3 regions of the Pseudoalteromonas sp. J2K-J979 genome follow, and region 1 is predicted to be linked to each of the others. Evidence: predicted binding sites of a transcription regulator. Region 1 holds the regulator's gene; each other region holds the start of a gene.

Region 1 (5,692 bases):
TACCAACCCTTTGCAAACTCCGAATACCGTAAAGTACTATCCGGGAGACACACGGCGGGTGCTAACGTCCGTCGTGAAGAGGGAAACAACCCAGACCGCCAGCTAAGGTCCCAAAGTGTATGTTAAGTGGGAAACGATGTGGAAAGGCCCAGACAGCCAGGAGGTTGGCTTAGAAGCAGCCATCCTTTAAAGAAAGCGTAATAGCTCACTGGTCGAGTCGGTCTGCGCGGAAGATGTAACGGGGCTAAACATACCACCGAAGCTGCGGCTGCGTACTTATGTATGCGGGGTAGGGGAGCGTTCTGTAAGCCGTTGAAGGTGAACCGGGAGGTTTGCTGGAGGTATCAGAAGTGCGAATGCTGACATGAGTAACGATAATGCGGGTGAAAAACCCGCACGCCGGAAGACCAAGGGTTCCTATCCCATGTTAATCAGGGTAGGGTGAGTCGACCCCTAAGGCGAGGCGGAAACGCGTAGTCGATGGGAAACGGGTTAATATTCCCGTACTCGGCATGAATGCGATGGGGAGACGGAGCAGGCTAGGCAAGCATGGCGTTGGTTGTCCATGTGAAAGTAAGTAGGTTGAGAACTTAGGCAAATCCGGGTTCTTAAGACTGAGATACGAGACGAGCTACTACGGTAGTGAAGTTGTTGATGCCATACTTCCAGGAAAATCCTCTAAGCTTCAGTTCATGCTGAATCGTACCCCAAACCGACACAGGTGGTCAGGTAGAGAATACTAAGGCGCTTGAGAGAACTCGGGTGAAGGAACTAGGCAAAATAGTACCGTAACTTCGGGAGAAGGTACGCTGCTGACGGTGATAGGACTTGCTCCTTAAGCTGTTGGCAGTCACAGTAACCAGGTGGCTGGGACTGTTTATTAAAAACACAGCACTGTGCAAAATCGAAAGATGACGTATACGGTGTGACACCTGCCCGGTGCCGGAAGGTTAATTGATGGGGTTATCTTCGGAGAAGCTCTTGATCGAAGCCCCGGTAAACGGCGGCCGTAACTATAACGGTCCTAAGGTAGCGAAATTCCTTGTCGGGTAAGTTCCGACCTGCACGAATGGTGTAACCATGGCCACGCTGTCTCCACCCGAGACTCAGTGAAATTGAAATCGCAGTGAAGATGCTGTGTACCCGCGGCTAGACGGAAAGACCCCGTGAACCTTTACTACAGCTTGGCACTGAACATTGAACCTACATGTGTAGGATAGGTGGGAGACTTTGAAGCAGCGACGCTAGTTGTTGTGGAGTCGTCCTTGAAATACCACCCTTGTAGTTTTGATGTTCTAACGTAGGCCCCTAATCGGGGTTGCGGACAGTGCCTGGTGGGTAGTTTGACTGGGGCGGTCTCCTCCCAAAGAGTAACGGAGGAGCACGAAGGTTTGCTAAGTACGGTCGGACATCGTACGGTTAGTGTAATGGTAGAAGCAAGCTTAACTGCGAGACGGACAAGTCGAGCAGGTACGAAAGTAGGTCATAGTGATCCGGTGGTTCTGAATGGAAGGGCCATCGCTCAACGGATAAAAGGTACTCCGGGGATAACAGGCTGATACCGCCCAAGAGTTCATATCGACGGCGGTGTTTGGCACCTCGATGTCGGCTCATCACATCCTGGGGCTGAAGTCGGTCCCAAGGGTATGGCTGTTCGCCATTTAAAGTGGTACGCGAGCTGGGTTTAGAACGTCGTGAGACAGTTCGGTCCCTATCTGCCGTGGGCGTTTGAGAATTGAGAGGGGCTGCTCCTAGTACGAGAGGACCGGAGTGGACGAACCGCTGGTGTTCGGGTTGTCATGCCAATGGCACTGCCCGGTAGCTACGTTCGGAATCGATAAGCGCTGAAAGCATCTAAGCGCGAAGCGAGCCTCGAGATGAGTTCTCACTTGGAGTTTAACTCCACTAAAGGGCCGTTGGAGACTACAACGTTGATAGGTAGGATGTGGAAGCGCTGCGAGGCGTTAAGCTAACCTATACTAATTACCCGTGAGGCTTAACCATACAACGCCAAAGTGGTTTGTATGAAGCACTGATAAATAAGCAAGAAGTTAGATAGACTGAAGTAGACAATTTTAAAATCAGCCTTCCGAATTTAGTTTTACGGCGAAAGCGGTAAAGCGGCAAAATTTTGCTTGGTGACAATAGCGTTTTGGACCCACCTGACTCCATTCCGAACTCAGTAGTGAAACGAAACAGCGCCGATGGTAGTGTGGGATTACCCATGTGAGAGTAGGACATCGCCAGGCTCCTATTAAGAAAAGCCCGACTCAATGAGTCGGGCTTTTTGCTGTCTGAGTTTTTATTTTAACTATCTGTTTGAGAAAGTCGATAATATATTGCGCTTTCATTTACCCTGTATATAATTACAGTTATCTTTACTGTATGGAAATCCAGTGTATGCGTCCACTTACAAAACGTCAGGCTCAAATACTAGAGCTAATAAAGGTATTTATTAAAGATACAGGCATGCCTCCTACACGCGCTGAAATAGCTAATACGCTAGGCTTTAAAAGTGCAAATGCAGCAGAGGAACACCTCAAAGCCCTTGCAAAAAAAGGCTTTATCGAAATGGTGCCTGGTGCAAGTCGAGGTTTAAGGTTGGTCGAAGATGATGAGCCTGAACAACTTGGTTTACCACTAATTGGTAAAGTTGCTGCTGGTGAACCTATTTTGGCTCAAGAACATGTAGAAAGTCATTACCAAGTTGATCCGATGTTATTTAAACCAGCCGCAGACTTCTTGTTAAGAGTCGATGGGATGAGCATGAAAGATATTGGTATTATGGATGGTGATTTGTTAGCCGTTCATCGATGTGCTGTTGCACTAAATGGCCAAGTTGTTGTTGCTCGTGTCGGCGAGGATGTGACGGTCAAGCGTTTTGAGCAAAAGGGCAAAAAAGTTTACCTTCATGCTGAAAACGAAGAGTTCAATCCGATAATTGTTGATTTGTCTGAAGAAGCTCTTGATATTGAAGGGCTTGCGGTTGGCGTTATTCGTAATGCTGATTGGATGTAAAAAAGATGTTAATGTTATTTTTGTTTCGATTTATATTTAACAATCTGATTTAATTGTATTTATTTTAGTGCGCTTGTCGCACTTTATTTTTTATTGCTATATTTCTCACCCCCTTTCTTGCTTAACACTCCATCCTTGACTAGTTTTCAACTACAGCTGATTGAAAAATCATCTATTGGATTCTAGTTAATAATAATAATGAAGAAATAATTTGGCGTGCTTAAATTTCTTCACTAAAGGAGTGTGTTATGGGTAAGGTCTTTATGTCCTTGCTCGTTATGTTTGTTACATCGTCTAATGTTTTTGCACAAAGCAAATACAATATGACTACAGGTGTAACTGACATCAGCGAGAATGTTTATAACCTACATATGACAATTTTTATAATTTGTTGTGTGATAGGAGTTATTGTCTTCTCTATTATGTTTTGGGCCTTATTCAATCATCGTAAGTCTAAAGGTGTGACTGCTTCACAGTTTCATGAAAGCACCAAAGTTGAAATATTATGGACCGCCATTCCATTTTTGATTCTAATCTTAATGGCTATTCCTGCGACGAAAACCCTTATTGCGATGGAAGATACATCTAAGGCTGACATTACCATCAAGATAACGGGGTCACAGTGGAAATGGCACTATGAGTATATCGAACATGACTTAAGTTTTTACTCCATTTTATCTACACCACAAGACCAAATTAATAACCATATAACTAAAACTGAAAATTATTTACTTGAAGTCGATAAACCACTGGTTATCCCAACTAATCGCAAAGTTCGTTTTTTGATGACTTCTGATGATGTTATCCACTCATGGTGGGTCCCTGATTTTGCTGTTAAAAAAGATGCGAATCCAGGTTTTATAAATGAAGCATGGACTAGAGTAAACGAGCCTGGAATATACAGAGGTCAATGTGCTGAACTTTGTGGGAAAGATCATGGCTTTATGCCAGTGGTGGTCGAAGCCGTCGAGCCAGATGCTTTTGACTCTTGGCTTAACAATGCGAAAAAAGAAAATGCGCAAGCAGCTCAAGCTGATCTGAAGCTATTAGACCAGACATTATCAGAAGAGGAGTTAATGACATTGGGCGAGCAAGTTTATATCGCAAGTTGTGCAGCATGTCATCAGGTTACCGGTTTAGGTCTAGGTGGCGTATTCCCTGCGCTCAAGGATAGTCCTATAGCAAAGGGCGATATCATTGATCATATCGACATAGTTTTGCATGGTAAACCAGGTACGGCTATGCAAGCCTACGTAAAACAACTTTCTTTAAAACAGCTTGCAGCCGTTATTACCTATGAGCGAAATGCCTGGGGAAATAATACTGGGGATCTTGTTCAGCCAAGTGACGTAAAGAATAGAATGAAGGAAGAATAATAATATGACCGCGCTTACTCATGAACATTCGGATTCTCACGCTACCCCAAGTGGAATAAAGCGTTGGCTATTTACAACAAACCACAAAGATATTGGCTCATTGTACCTTATCTTTTCTTTGGTTATGTTTTTAGTCGGCGGTGCGATGGCTATGGTTATCCGAGCTGAACTATTTCAGCCTGGATTACAGTTGGTTGAACCTGATTTTTTTAACCAAATGACAACAGTACATGGACTCATTATGGTTTTTGGCGCTGTGATGCCTGCTTTTACGGGGTTGGCAAATTGGATGATCCCAATGATGATTGGCGCACCAGATATGGCGCTTCCTAGAATGAATAACTGGAGTTTCTGGATACTCCCTTTTGCATTTTCTATTTTACTCATGTCACTTTTTATGGAAGGTGGTGGACCTAATTTCGGTTGGACCTTTTACGCACCTCTATCTACAACGTATAGCAATGATAGTACAGCATTTTTTGTGTTTGCTGTTCACATTATGGGGATTAGTTCTATCATGGGGGCGATTAATGTCATTGTGACGATTGTAAATTTGCGCGCTCCAGGCATGACGTGGATGAAATTACCATTGTTTGTGTGGACTTGGTTGATCACTGCTTTTTTATTAATTGCTGTGATGCCTGTTTTAGCAGGAGCAGTAACAATGGTTCTCACGGATAAATATTTTGGGACTAGCTTCTTTAATGCTATGGGTGGCGGCGACCCAGTCATGTTTCAACATATCTTTTGGTTTTTCGGTCATCCAGAAGTGTATATTATGATTTTGCCCGCTTTTGGTATTATCTCTTCCATTGTTCCTACTTTTTCTCGTAAACCTTTGTTTGGCTACGCTTCAATGGTCTATGCAACTGCCTCAATTGCGTTTTTATCTTTCATTGTATGGGCTCACCATATGTTTACCACGGGGATGCCTTTAGCTGGAGAGCTATTTTTTATGTATAGCACGATGCTGATATCGGTACCTACAGGTGTTAAGGTCTTTAACTGGGTCGCCACTATGTGGCGTGGTTCAATTAGTTTCGAAATCCCGATGTTGTTTAGTATCGCTTTTATTGTGCTATTCACAATAGGAGGGTTTTCAGGTTTGATGCTGGCAATCACCCCTGCAGATTTTCAATATCATGATACTTATTTTGTTGTTGCGCATTTCCATTACGTTCTCGTAACTGGTGCTGTTTTTTCTATCATGGCAGCTGCGTATTATTGGCTGCCAAAATGGACAGGCAACATGTATCACCAAGGGTGGGCACAAGCGCATTTTTGGCTCTCACTTATAA
Region 2 (5,692 bases), 1.2 Mb from region 1:
TTTGCTGGAATTTTATCAAGAGACGCAAGGGCGTCTTGATATAAGGATTGCGCTAAGTCTTTCGCACCTTGAAGACCCATAAATGCAGGGTAGGTTGACTTATTTGATTCGATGTCAGAGCCTTGCGGTTTCCCAAGGGTTGCAGTATCTCCTTCAATATCCAAAATATCATCATGGACTTGAAAGGCCAGCCCTATTTTATGACCAAACTCAGCTAAGTGATTTAAGGTGTCTTGTGACGTTCCTTTGGCACATAATGCGCCCATCGTAATGGCGGATACTAACAGTGCACCAGTCTTCAGTTTATGAATTTGTTCGAGTTCTGATACTGTGATGGATTTATTCGTTGCTGATAAATCAAGTGCTTGCCCACCACACATGCCCATTAGTCCAGAGGCTTTGGCTAGTTCGGAAATAATTTTAAGTTGAGTCGGCGCCTCAACTTGAGCCAGAGGCTGTTCAGATAAAATATCAAATGCGAGTGTTTGTAACGCATCACCGGCTAAAATAGCGGTCGCCTCATCAAAAGCAATGTGGCATGTCGGTTTGCCTCGACGCAGATCGTCATCATCCATAGCAGGAAGATCATCATGTACCAAGGAATAACTATGAATACATTCAATAGCAGCAGCCACTTTTTGTAAAGCAAGCTGGTCAGCACCAAGCATTTGCCCTGTTAAAAATACTAGATGTGGCCTGAGACGTTTGCCACCATTGAACAGGCTATAACGTGCTGCAGAAAGGAGTTGTGCATCACCAGAAGTTTGCATCGACAAAATGGATGTTAACGTTTGTTCGACCAGGTATTGGCTGCGTTGTAAATCGTCTTGAATTGTCACTATTTTTGCTCTGTAGAGTCAAAGGGTGTGAGATCGCTTTCAGTAGAGTTGCCCATTAGAATGCTCACTTTTTGTTCTGCTTGTTGCAGTTTGGCTGAAGATGCTTGGGCAAGCTGAATACCGCGCTCAAATTGTTTTAATGACTGTTCGAGGGTAAGAGACCCATTTTCCATTTCTGAAACGATGTGCCCTAATTCGCCCATAGCGTCTTCAAAACTAAGATTTTCTGCTTTTTTTGTGGCCATTGTATTACTTCAGCTTAAGTATGAGTGGGTGGGATTTTAGGGGGATTCTCTAACTATTTCAATTTATCTGCCTTAGTCTCGCTAAATTATTGCGTGCCGATGCTGATTCTCTGTTTGAAAATTGCCGTCATCATAAAAATGGCGCTATAGTTGAACTTAAGTTATTAAACCTTTTGCCGATACTTAAAACTAAATTATCATACGCACTCTAAAGTGCTAACTTACCAATTTTAATTAAAATTTCCCTTGGAGGGCCAGTGGATTTAGCAACGTTAATAGGAATGCTTGGTGCGATCGGCTTTATTGTTATGGCAATGATTCTCGGTGGCGATTTAGGAATGTTCGTTGATATTCCTTCTGTGCTCATTGTTTTTTGTGGTTCATTATTTGTTGTGCTATCAAACTTTACGATGGGGCAGTTTTTTGGAATTGGTAAAGTGGCTGGAAAAGCGTTTATGTTTAAGCTTGAGACGCCTGAAGAGCTCATCGATAAAGCTGTTGAGCTAGCTGATTCCGCCAGAAAAGGAGGGTTCCTTGCTCTTGAAGAAGCAGAGATACCAAATGCATTTATGCAAAAAGGGGTCGATATGCTGGTTGATGGCCATGATGCCGATGTCGTGCGAGAAACCCTACAAAAAGATATTTCATTAACGTCAACACGGCATGATGCTGGCGCCACTTTATTTAAAGCGTTGGGTGATGTAGCTCCAGCAATGGGAATGATTGGTACACTGATCGGTTTGGTTGCAATGTTATCAAACATGGATGATCCGAAAGCGATAGGACCCGCGATGGCGGTTGCTTTGTTAACGACTCTTTATGGGGCCTTCTTGGCCAATGTTATCGCGATCCCGATTCAAGCTAAGTTAGAAAAGCGCAAAGACGAAGAAGAACTAAATCAAAAATTAATTTTAGATGCTGTGCTCGGGATTCAAGATGGTCAAAACCCAAAAGTAATTGAAGGGATACTTAAAAATTACCTACCAGAATCTAAACGCCAAATAGACACTGAGGGTTAGCTGTTATGTCTGATGAAGCCGAAGATTGCAAATGCCCTCCCCCAGGTTTGCCTGCTTGGATGGGGACGTTTGCAGACTTAATGTCATTGCTGATGTGTTTCTTTGTATTGTTGTTAGCTATGTCAGAAATGGATGTACTGAAATTTAAGCAAATAGCGGGCTCGATGAAATTTGCATTTGGTGTTCAAAATAAGCTTGAGGTAAAAGATATTCCAAAAGGCACAAGTGTGATCGCTATGGAGTTCCGCCCAGGAAAGCCTGAGCCGTCGCCTATTGAGACAATTCAACAGCAAACAGTTGAGATGACACAGCAAATGTTGGAGTTTCAAGCCGGTGATGAAGATTCGGCTGGGGGGCGCCAAGAACAGCGTGGGAATAAGCGTGGTGGTGAATCTCAAAGTACAGCGAAAAATGAATCGAGCCAAGCTGAAAGTACGGCTGACCAAGAACAAGTTAATGAGCTGGTTAAAAAAATAGCGCAACAGCTTGAAGAGCAAATCATGGATGGGGCAATAGAGCTCGAATCACTGGGTCAGCAAATTATTATTCGTATTCGAGAAAATGGTTCGTTTCCATCTGGAAGTGCTTTTTTGCAACCACAATTTAAACCCATTATTCAACAAATAGCTGAACTCTTGAAAGATGTTCCTGGCGAGATTACCGTTTCTGGCCACACAGATGATTATCAAGTAAGTAATGAACTATATTTTAATAATTGGGATTTATCAGCGAAACGTTCAGTGGCTGTAGCAAGCGAAATGCAGAAGGTGAGGGGATTCGATAAAAACCGTATGATGGTAATAGGTCATGCTGATACTCGGCCGTTAGTGCCAAATGAAGATACGGATTCGCGCAAACGTAATCGCCGTGTTGAGATTTCAATTATGCAAGGTAAAGCGAAAGAGTCTGATCCGATTGAGGTACAAAAGTAAATTTACGGTTGATTTTTTTCATAAAAGACGATTTACTGCAAACGCTAAGTAATTGTCTTAGTTTTATTTAAGGATAAATGAAATGAAAAGAATTGATAAATATACTTATATGCCAGGCAGTGGTGGTGGAAGCGATGATCCACCAAAAGAACCACCTAAGTCGAAATAATTGAAATGGAAGTGAAAGCTTCCATTTTACCAAATTATGAATGATATATTCCTACAAACTTTTTTAAATTATCAGCTATTACTAGTTTTGGCTGCATTCGTTCTGTCCTTTAAATTTAAACTTAAATCAGGTTGTTGGTTTTCTGCTGTAACATTCGTCTCTTTTTTAATAAGTTTTATCATTACTCCATTCCTATATGAGTATGATACAGCAAAATTTTATCGTTATTTTTTTTGGGCTTTCAACGATATTATTTGGATGAGTGCTATCGCAATCTTAGGTATTAAGGATAGAATTTCACTAAGACTATCAGTCACTGCTCAATTAGTTTTTATCCCTGTTATACTCATACAGCTTTTTAAAATAGTGGATAAGCATTTTCTAGAATACGAAGTGATAGACTCGATATATAAAACGATCATCCCTCTTTCAAACACCCTTGTCGTAGCGTTATGTTTTGCACCTTTGGTTTTTGGTTTTATTATAGGTAAGCAAAAACAACTAGCTAATTAGCACTTTCAGAATTATCATTACTGTTATTATATACAGTTGTAAATTTTGAGTATGAAACTCTATATTGCAGAAAAGCCTTCATTAGGACGTGCGATAGCTGATGTACTCCCGAAACCTCTACAAAAAGGGGAAGGCTTTATTAAAGCCAGCAATGGCGATGTTGTCTCTTGGTGTATCGGGCATTTGTTAGAACAAGCAGAACCTGACAGTTATGATCCTAGATTTAAAAAGTGGCAGCTTAATGATTTGCCAATCATCCCGTTAAAATGGCAACTCAGTGTAAAACCAAAAACTAAAAAGCAGTTTAATATTCTCAAAAAGTTGATTTTACAAGCTGATGAGCTAATTCATGCAGGAGATCCTGATAGAGAAGGGCAGTTGTTAGTAGATGAGGTAATTGATTTTGTTGGCGTTAATGAACAAAAAAAAGCATCTGTTCAGCGTTTATTAGTCAGTGACTTGAACCCCTCTGCAGTGAAGAAATCATTGTTCAATCAAAATAGAAATATCGACTTTGTTCCTCTGTCTGTGTCTGCTTTAGCACGGTCTCGTGCGGACTGGCTCTTTGGTATGAATCTTACTCGTGCGTATACTTTAGCTGGCCAGCAGGCTGGCAGCCACCGCGTTTTATCAGTAGGAAGAGTACAAACACCGATTTTAGGGTTGGTAGTGCGTCGAGATCTTGAAATTGAAAACTTTATTGCAAAGCCCTTTTATGAAGTACATGCGCATTTAAAAACTGATAAAGCAGAAGATTTTACCGCTAAATGGCAACCAAGTGCCGCATGCGAGCCTTATCAAGATGAAGATGGACGAATTTTGTTAAAGGCATTAGCTGAAAATGTAGTTAAAAGAATTGAGAACCAATCAGCATTAGTCACTAAACTTTCTCAAAAAGAAAAACGCCACACATCACCATTGCCCTATAACTTGTCGTCATTGCAGATTGATGCCGCCAAAGTATATGGCATGTCTGCGCAAGTTGTATTAAATGTGTGCCAAAATTTATATGAAAAACATAAAGCGATCACTTATCCACGTTCAGATAATCGTTATTTACCAACCGAGCATTTTGCTGAGGCTGAGCAAGTGCTTGATGCTATTAAACACAATAAGGGCCAATCAGACTCACTTATCCAACAAGCTGACTTATCGATTCGTTCTAAATGTTGGAATGACTCAAAGGTTGAAGCGCACCATGCAATCATCCCCACCAGTAAAAAGTTGCCTGTGAGCAGCCTTGATAAAGATGAATTAAAACTTTACCAGTTAATTGCACGGCATTATTTAATCCAATTTTACCCACCTTACATTTTCAATGAAACAAAAGTCGAAGTGGAGATAGCGGGAGGAAAGTTTAGCGCTACAGCCAAAGAAGAACTGCAACAAGGTTTTAAAATTCTTTTAGGTAAAGGGGAGTCCAAAATTGAGCCGCTTTTACCGTCATTGACTTTAGGTCAGCGGTTGCACTGTCCATTTGGTGACCTGCTGGAGAAGTACACTCAGCCTCCAGCGTATTTTAATGATGCGAGCTTATTAAGTGCGATGACAGGAATTAGCAGGTTTGTCACAGATCCCAGCATCAAAAAAATACTCAAAGAGACGGATGGCCTAGGTACAGAAGCAACACGAGCTGGGATTATTGAATTACTTTTTAGGCGTGATTTTTTAAAACGGGAAGGTAAAAAGATAGTATCAACGATTGCAGGTAGAAGCCTGATTGAAATGTTGCCAGACTTGATTACCCGACCTGATTTAACAGCTAAATGGGAAGCTGGTTTGGCTGCAATATCTCGAAAAGAACAAAGCTACCAAGGGTTTATGCAACCTTTGTTGGAACAACTCAATCAACTTATCTCTTTGTCATCGAGCTGTGATGCCAGTGCTTTTAAATATATTAAAGGGCCCACACCGACTCGTCGATTTAAAAGAAAGCGAAAAGCGTCGGGCAATAAGTAACATCTAAATGATTATG
Region 3 (5,692 bases), 1.6 Mb from region 1:
TTTTCAAGTCTAACCATTGCATTGCGGACAGTCGCAGAGCAAACCGCCATCCCCTTTTGTTTTGCAATTAATGCCGAAGGCACAGCGAGTCCTGAACCATTGCAATGCAAGTCCATCAGTGAGGTAAATACTTTGAGATCACGAGGATTTAGTTTCATAACGAGTTTATGTGGGCGCGCTTATTTATTTTCAAGTAGCAGAGCTTTTGGATATACTGAAATTATATTAACTTTCAGTCAATAACCATGAATAAGACTTTCTCCACCATCGGCCTGATTGGCAAACCCAACCATGCTGGCGCAAACTTAACCTTAAAAAAATTGGACAGTTTTCTGGATGCTTTGGGTTACACAGTATTGATCGAACAACAAGTTGGTCTAGAAATGAAGGTTGATGCCTCACGAACGGTAGAGCTAGTTGATCTGGGCCGCCAATGTGATTTAGCCATTGTCGTCGGTGGTGATGGAAATATGCTAGGGGCTGCGCGAGTATTGTCTCGCTTCGATGTGGCCGTGATTGGAGTAAACCGGGGCAATTTAGGTTTTTTAACTGATTTAGACCCTGATAATTTTGAAGCCGATCTCGAGCAAGTTCTCAGTGGCCATTATATTCAAGAAAAACGCTTTTTGTTGGAAGTCGAAGTGTATCGCCACGAAAAGCTCAAAAGCACTAACTCAGCGGTCAATGAAGCCGTTTTGCACGCAGATAAAGTCGCACATATGATTGAATTTGAGGCCTTTATCAATGACGATTTCGTATATTCACAAAAATCAGATGGGCTAATTGTTTGCACGCCAACGGGGTCAACGGCCTATTCCCTTTCTGGTGGCGGGCCTATTTTAACCCCTGAACTTAACGCGATGGCCTTAGTCCCGATGTTTCCCCATACATTATCTAGTCGGCCGCTTGTTGTCGATGCAGACAATGAGATTCGCTTAAAACTCAGCCTAAAAAATGATGATAATCTGCAGATTAGCTGCGATAGTCACATCGTGATGGCTGTGATGCCAGGTGATGAAGTTGTGATCAAAAAAGGCGATAAACCACTGCGCTTAATTCACCCTAAAGAGTATTCTTATTACAACGTGTTAAGGCAAAAATTAAAATGGGGCAGCCAATTATATTGATTTATAAATTTGCATAAAAAGAGTGTTTTAATTTTGTTGTAGTTTCAGTATGCTGCAGCTGTTTTCAGTGCCAATTTATTAGGAAAATAATAATAATTATGACTTATGTAGTACTTTTATCTGTAATTTTATTGATCGCGCTTTTCTCAACTTATACAGTGATAGAAAAAAACCGAAAAAAAGCAGAAGCCCTCAAGAAACAATTATTCAATGAGCGGGTCAAAATCGTCACTGATAACTATAAAAAACAACTCAGTTATTTTAGTGAAGCCAAATTACTCAGACCAAAGCACTTACCAGCAATGCAAGCCATTGCGAACAATTTTTTTGTTGTGCAAGCTCATAATGATAATAACCTAATATTAATGGAAGCATGCCTAGATAATCTCTCAAACGTGTTAGCCAGTGAAATGGCTAAAACCCACGTCACAGGTCACAAAGATGAGCTTGCTGAACGGATATTAAACTTCGCGACTGAGCTGCCTTCAGGGCGCGGTTTTAATAAACTATTCTATGAAGAGCAATTACCTGCTCTGGTATTCACTCTGAAAAGCCCTGACATTTTACCTTCAACCGAAGATGAAACGCCCGACCAAGCATCATCAGAAATACACAATGATGATAAAGAAGCTGTTATTTAATCAGATTGAGTCATGCATTATTGGCTTAAAAGCAACATTAAATAATTAAAAAAATATTTGCGCAATTTACAAATACTGTATAAATTAACAGTTAATGAACTGGATGGATAAACAGTATGTTAATTGCGTTAGAAGTTTCAAATTTTGCTATTGTCAGCCAACTCAGCACTGAGTGGTCAGCAGGTATGACTACCATTACAGGTGAAACCGGTGCTGGAAAGTCTATTGCTATCGACGCGCTTTCTTTATGTTTAGGTGAACGCTCAGAAGCTGCAATGGTACGCCCAGGCGCTGATAAAGCAGAAGTCACCGCTCAATTTGATATTCGTCATTTACCCAAAGCTAAAGCATTTTTAGCTCAACATGATTTGCTAAGTGATGATGAATGTATTTTGCGTCGGGTGATTAGCCATACTGGACGCAGCAAAGCCTACATTAATGGCTCAGCAGTCACTGCAAGCCAACTTAAATCCCTCAGTCAATTATTGATTGCTATTCACGGGCAGCATGCCCATCAATTGTTGAGCAAAAATGATCATCAACTCCAACTTCTTGATGAATATGCCGGTCATTTTGACTTACTGCTCGCCACCAAAGACTTGTTTAAACAATATCAAAACCTTAAAAAAGAGCATACGCAATTACTGCAGCTTCAACAGCAACAGCAAGCCCAACAGCAGCTTTTAGAGTATCAGGTCGCTGAATTAGACGATTTTGCTTTGGAGCCAGGTGAATACGAAGATGTCGAATCTCAACATAGTTTATTAAGCCATACTCAAACATTACTTGAGTCAAGTCAGCGTGAACTTCAGCATCTCTATGATGAAGATAACGGCAACGCATACAGTATGGTACAACATAGTGCCAATAAGTTTGCTGAACTTGCTCAAATCGATCCTCAGCTCAGTTCAGTGGCCGACTTATTGTTTGAAGCAGCTGTGCAAATTGAAGATGCATCGGCTCAAATTAGACGTTACCAAGAGAAAACAGAGTGTGACCCAAACACATTAAACGAAGTCGAAGAGCGTATGGCCAAAGCTTTAGAATTAGCGCGAAAACATCATATTCGACCAGAAGAATTGCCAGAGTTTCATACTCAGTTAGTCAATTCGTTGACTAAAATTAGCCATGATTCGAAGCGATTACACCAACTCGATGCTGAGATTGAGCATACAAGAGAAGCATACTATTGCAATGCTAAACAATTAAGTGATAGCCGCAAGACCGCAGCCACAGAGCTAAACACATTAATTTCTAACAGTATGCACACACTGTCAATGGAAAATGGCATTTTTGAAATCGTTCTAAATTTTGAAGCGAATGCGACGCCTAGTGCGCATGGCGCTGATAAAATTGAATTTATGGTTTGCACCAACCCTGGTCAACCCATGCAGCCTTTAGCAAAAGTGGCATCTGGCGGTGAACTTTCACGTATTAGTTTAGCGATTCAGGTTATCATCGCGGCTAAAGTGACAACGCCCACCCTTATTTTTGATGAAGTGGACGTGGGTATTTCTGGCCCGACAGCATCTGCGGTTGGCTTACTGTTACGCCAATTAGGTCAGTCAACACAAGTGATCTGTGTAACCCATTTACCGCAAGTAGCTTGCAGTGGGCACCATCAATTCTTTGTTGCAAAATTCAGCGATGGCAAGCAAACGCATACTCAAATGCGCCACCTTGACCAACAAGGTCGTGTTAATGAAATTGCCCGTTTACTCGGGGGCAATAATATTAGTCAGACCACTCTGTCTAACGCCCAAGAACTACTCGAAGCGTGTGCCTAGTTTGAGTGCGATATCGAACAGTTTTTACCTCATATAAATAAAAAAGGTAAGCAAAGTGCTTACCTTTTTTATTCGTTCATGCTTGTTATTGAACTTCTAGATAGTCCAAAATTCCTTCAGCTGCATTTCGGCCTTCAAAAATAGCTGTAACCACCAAATCTGAACCTCGTACAGCATCACCACCAGCAAAGATTTTCGGGTTGGTCGTTTGATGAGTGTGTCCCGAACCTTGTTCTGGTGCAACAATTCGGCCCCATTGATCGCATTCGACACCAAATGGTTCAAGCCAAGGCATTGAATGTGCTTGAAAGCCAAATGCCATAATCACTGCATCTGCAGCTAATACATGTTCCGAACCACTCACTTCTTCGGCTCGGCGACGCCCTTTAGCATCCGGTTCACCTAATTGTGTTTTAACCATTTGCACACCGGTGACTTGACCTTCAGAATTTAAGATCATCCCTTTAGGTTGTACATTAAACTCAAAACGTACCCCTTCTTCTTTAGCATTTTTTACTTCACGGGCTGAGCCAGGCATGTTTGCTTCATCGCGTCGATATGCACAGACAACATCACTGGCACCTTGTCGAATTGACGTTCTCACGCAATCCATTGCTGTATCACCCCCACCCAATACCACGACACGTTTGTTCGCCATATCTTGATAAGGGTACGCTTCGTTATCAAATCCCATTACTTTATTTGTGTTAGCAATTAAGAAAGGAAGTGCGTCAAACACACCATGCGCCTCTTCATTTTCTAGGCCACCACGCATGTTTTTATACGTACCTACCCCAACAAAAACAGCGTCATATTCTGAAAGTAATTGCTCGAGTTCAATGTCTTTTCCAACTTCAGTATTTAAGCGAAATTCAACACCCATATCAGTAAAAATTTCACGGCGCTTTTCCATGACTGACTTTTCTAGCTTAAATGACGGAATACCAAAAGTAAGCAGACCACCAATCTCTGGGTGACGATCAAAAACTACTGGCTTAACACCGTTTCTCGCCAAAATATCAGCACACCCCAATCCAGCGGGACCTGCGCCAATAATAGCCACTTTTTTATCTGTCCAAACTACGTAAGAAGTGTCAGGTTTCCATCCCATCTCAAAAGCAGTATCCGTAATATACTTTTCAATATTACCTATGGTAACCGCACCGAATTCATCATTGAGTGTGCAAGAGCCTTCACAAAGTCTATCTTGCGGACAAACACGACCGCATACCTCTGGCAACGAATTTGTTCGATGCGATAATTCAGCCGCTTCAATAATTTTGCCGTCTTTAATCAGTTTCAGCCACTGTGGAATATAATTATGAACCGGACATTTCCACTCACAATATGGATTACCACAATCCAAACAGCGGTCAGCTTGAGAGTCAACTTGCTTGGCTGAAAAAGGTTCGTAGATTTCTACAAATTGTTTTTTACGTGTCGATATCGGCTTTTTACGAGGATCTACTCGTTGGACATCGATAAATTGATATACATTCTGTGCCATTCTACTTCTCCTTTACTGAGCCTGCACTCTAAGCTCAGCACTACTGCGAGCACGATGACCAAGTAAACTTTTTACATCACTCGATTTAGGTTTGATCAATCTAAACTGAGTTAAATAGTGTTCAAAATCAGCAAGAATCATTTCTGCTCGGCAGGATTTCGTTGCTTCTAAATGTTCAGCTATCAAGCCTCGAAGGTGTTCATGGTGAATCACTAAGTCATCCATTTCTACCAATTCAACTAATTCTGAGTTGATGCGTTTTTCAAAGTCATTTGCTTCATCTAGCACATAAGCAAATCCACCCGTCATTCCGGCTCCAAAATTAATTCCGGTACGGCCTAAAATACACACCACACCACCAGTCATATATTCACAAGCGTTATCGCCCGCTCCTTCAATGACCGCAATGGTGCCCGAATTCCTAACAGCAAAACGTTCACCCGCCTTACCAGCAGCAAACAGTCGTCCACCTGTTGCACCATAAAGACAAGTATTACCAATTATACTGGCTTCATGACTTGCAAAAGATGAGCCCATTGGTGGTGTGATACTAATTTTACCACCTGCCATGCCTTTCCCTACGTAATCATTCGCATCGCCAACGAGCGCCATTTCAAGACCACCAGCATT

The links. Region 1 encodes LexA, which represses DNA repair genes until DNA is damaged. Its sites were predicted from a motif close to TACTGTATNNNNATACAGTA; they were not measured.
Region 2: the regulator LexA is predicted to act here: its motif matches at 3,736-3,755, upstream of AC3KVK_RS04310 (DNA topoisomerase III).
Region 3: the regulator LexA is predicted to act here: its motif matches at 1,842-1,861, upstream of recN (DNA repair protein RecN).

The regions. Positions count from the first base shown of each region.
Region 1 covers NZ_CM200281.1:3,326,610-3,332,301, reverse strand. Annotated here, with positions in the region: rRNA gene AC3KVK_RS15235 (23S ribosomal RNA) at 1-2,004, shown strand, start outside; rRNA gene rrf (5S ribosomal RNA) at 2,135-2,249, shown strand; gene lexA (transcriptional repressor LexA) at 2,401-3,018, shown strand; gene coxB (cytochrome c oxidase subunit II) at 3,267-4,394, shown strand; gene ctaD (cytochrome c oxidase subunit I) at 4,399-5,692, shown strand, end outside.
Region 2 covers NZ_CM200281.1:904,926-910,617, forward strand. Annotated here, with positions in the region: gene ispA ((2E,6E)-farnesyl diphosphate synthase) at 1-839, opposite strand, end outside; gene AC3KVK_RS04295 (exodeoxyribonuclease VII small subunit) at 839-1,084, opposite strand; gene pomA (flagellar motor protein PomA) at 1,342-2,103, shown strand; gene AC3KVK_RS04305 (flagellar motor protein MotB) at 2,109-3,035, shown strand; gene AC3KVK_RS04310 (DNA topoisomerase III) at 3,769-5,676, shown strand.
Region 3 covers NZ_CM200281.1:1,306,668-1,312,359, reverse strand. Annotated here, with positions in the region: gene AC3KVK_RS06085 (HrcA family transcriptional regulator) at 1-158, opposite strand, end outside; gene nadK (NAD(+) kinase) at 246-1,127, shown strand; gene AC3KVK_RS06075 (hypothetical protein) at 1,226-1,768, shown strand; gene recN (DNA repair protein RecN) at 1,885-3,555, shown strand; gene AC3KVK_RS06065 (glutamate synthase small subunit GltD family protein) at 3,641-5,062, opposite strand; gene gltB (glutamate synthase large subunit) at 5,075-5,692, opposite strand, start outside.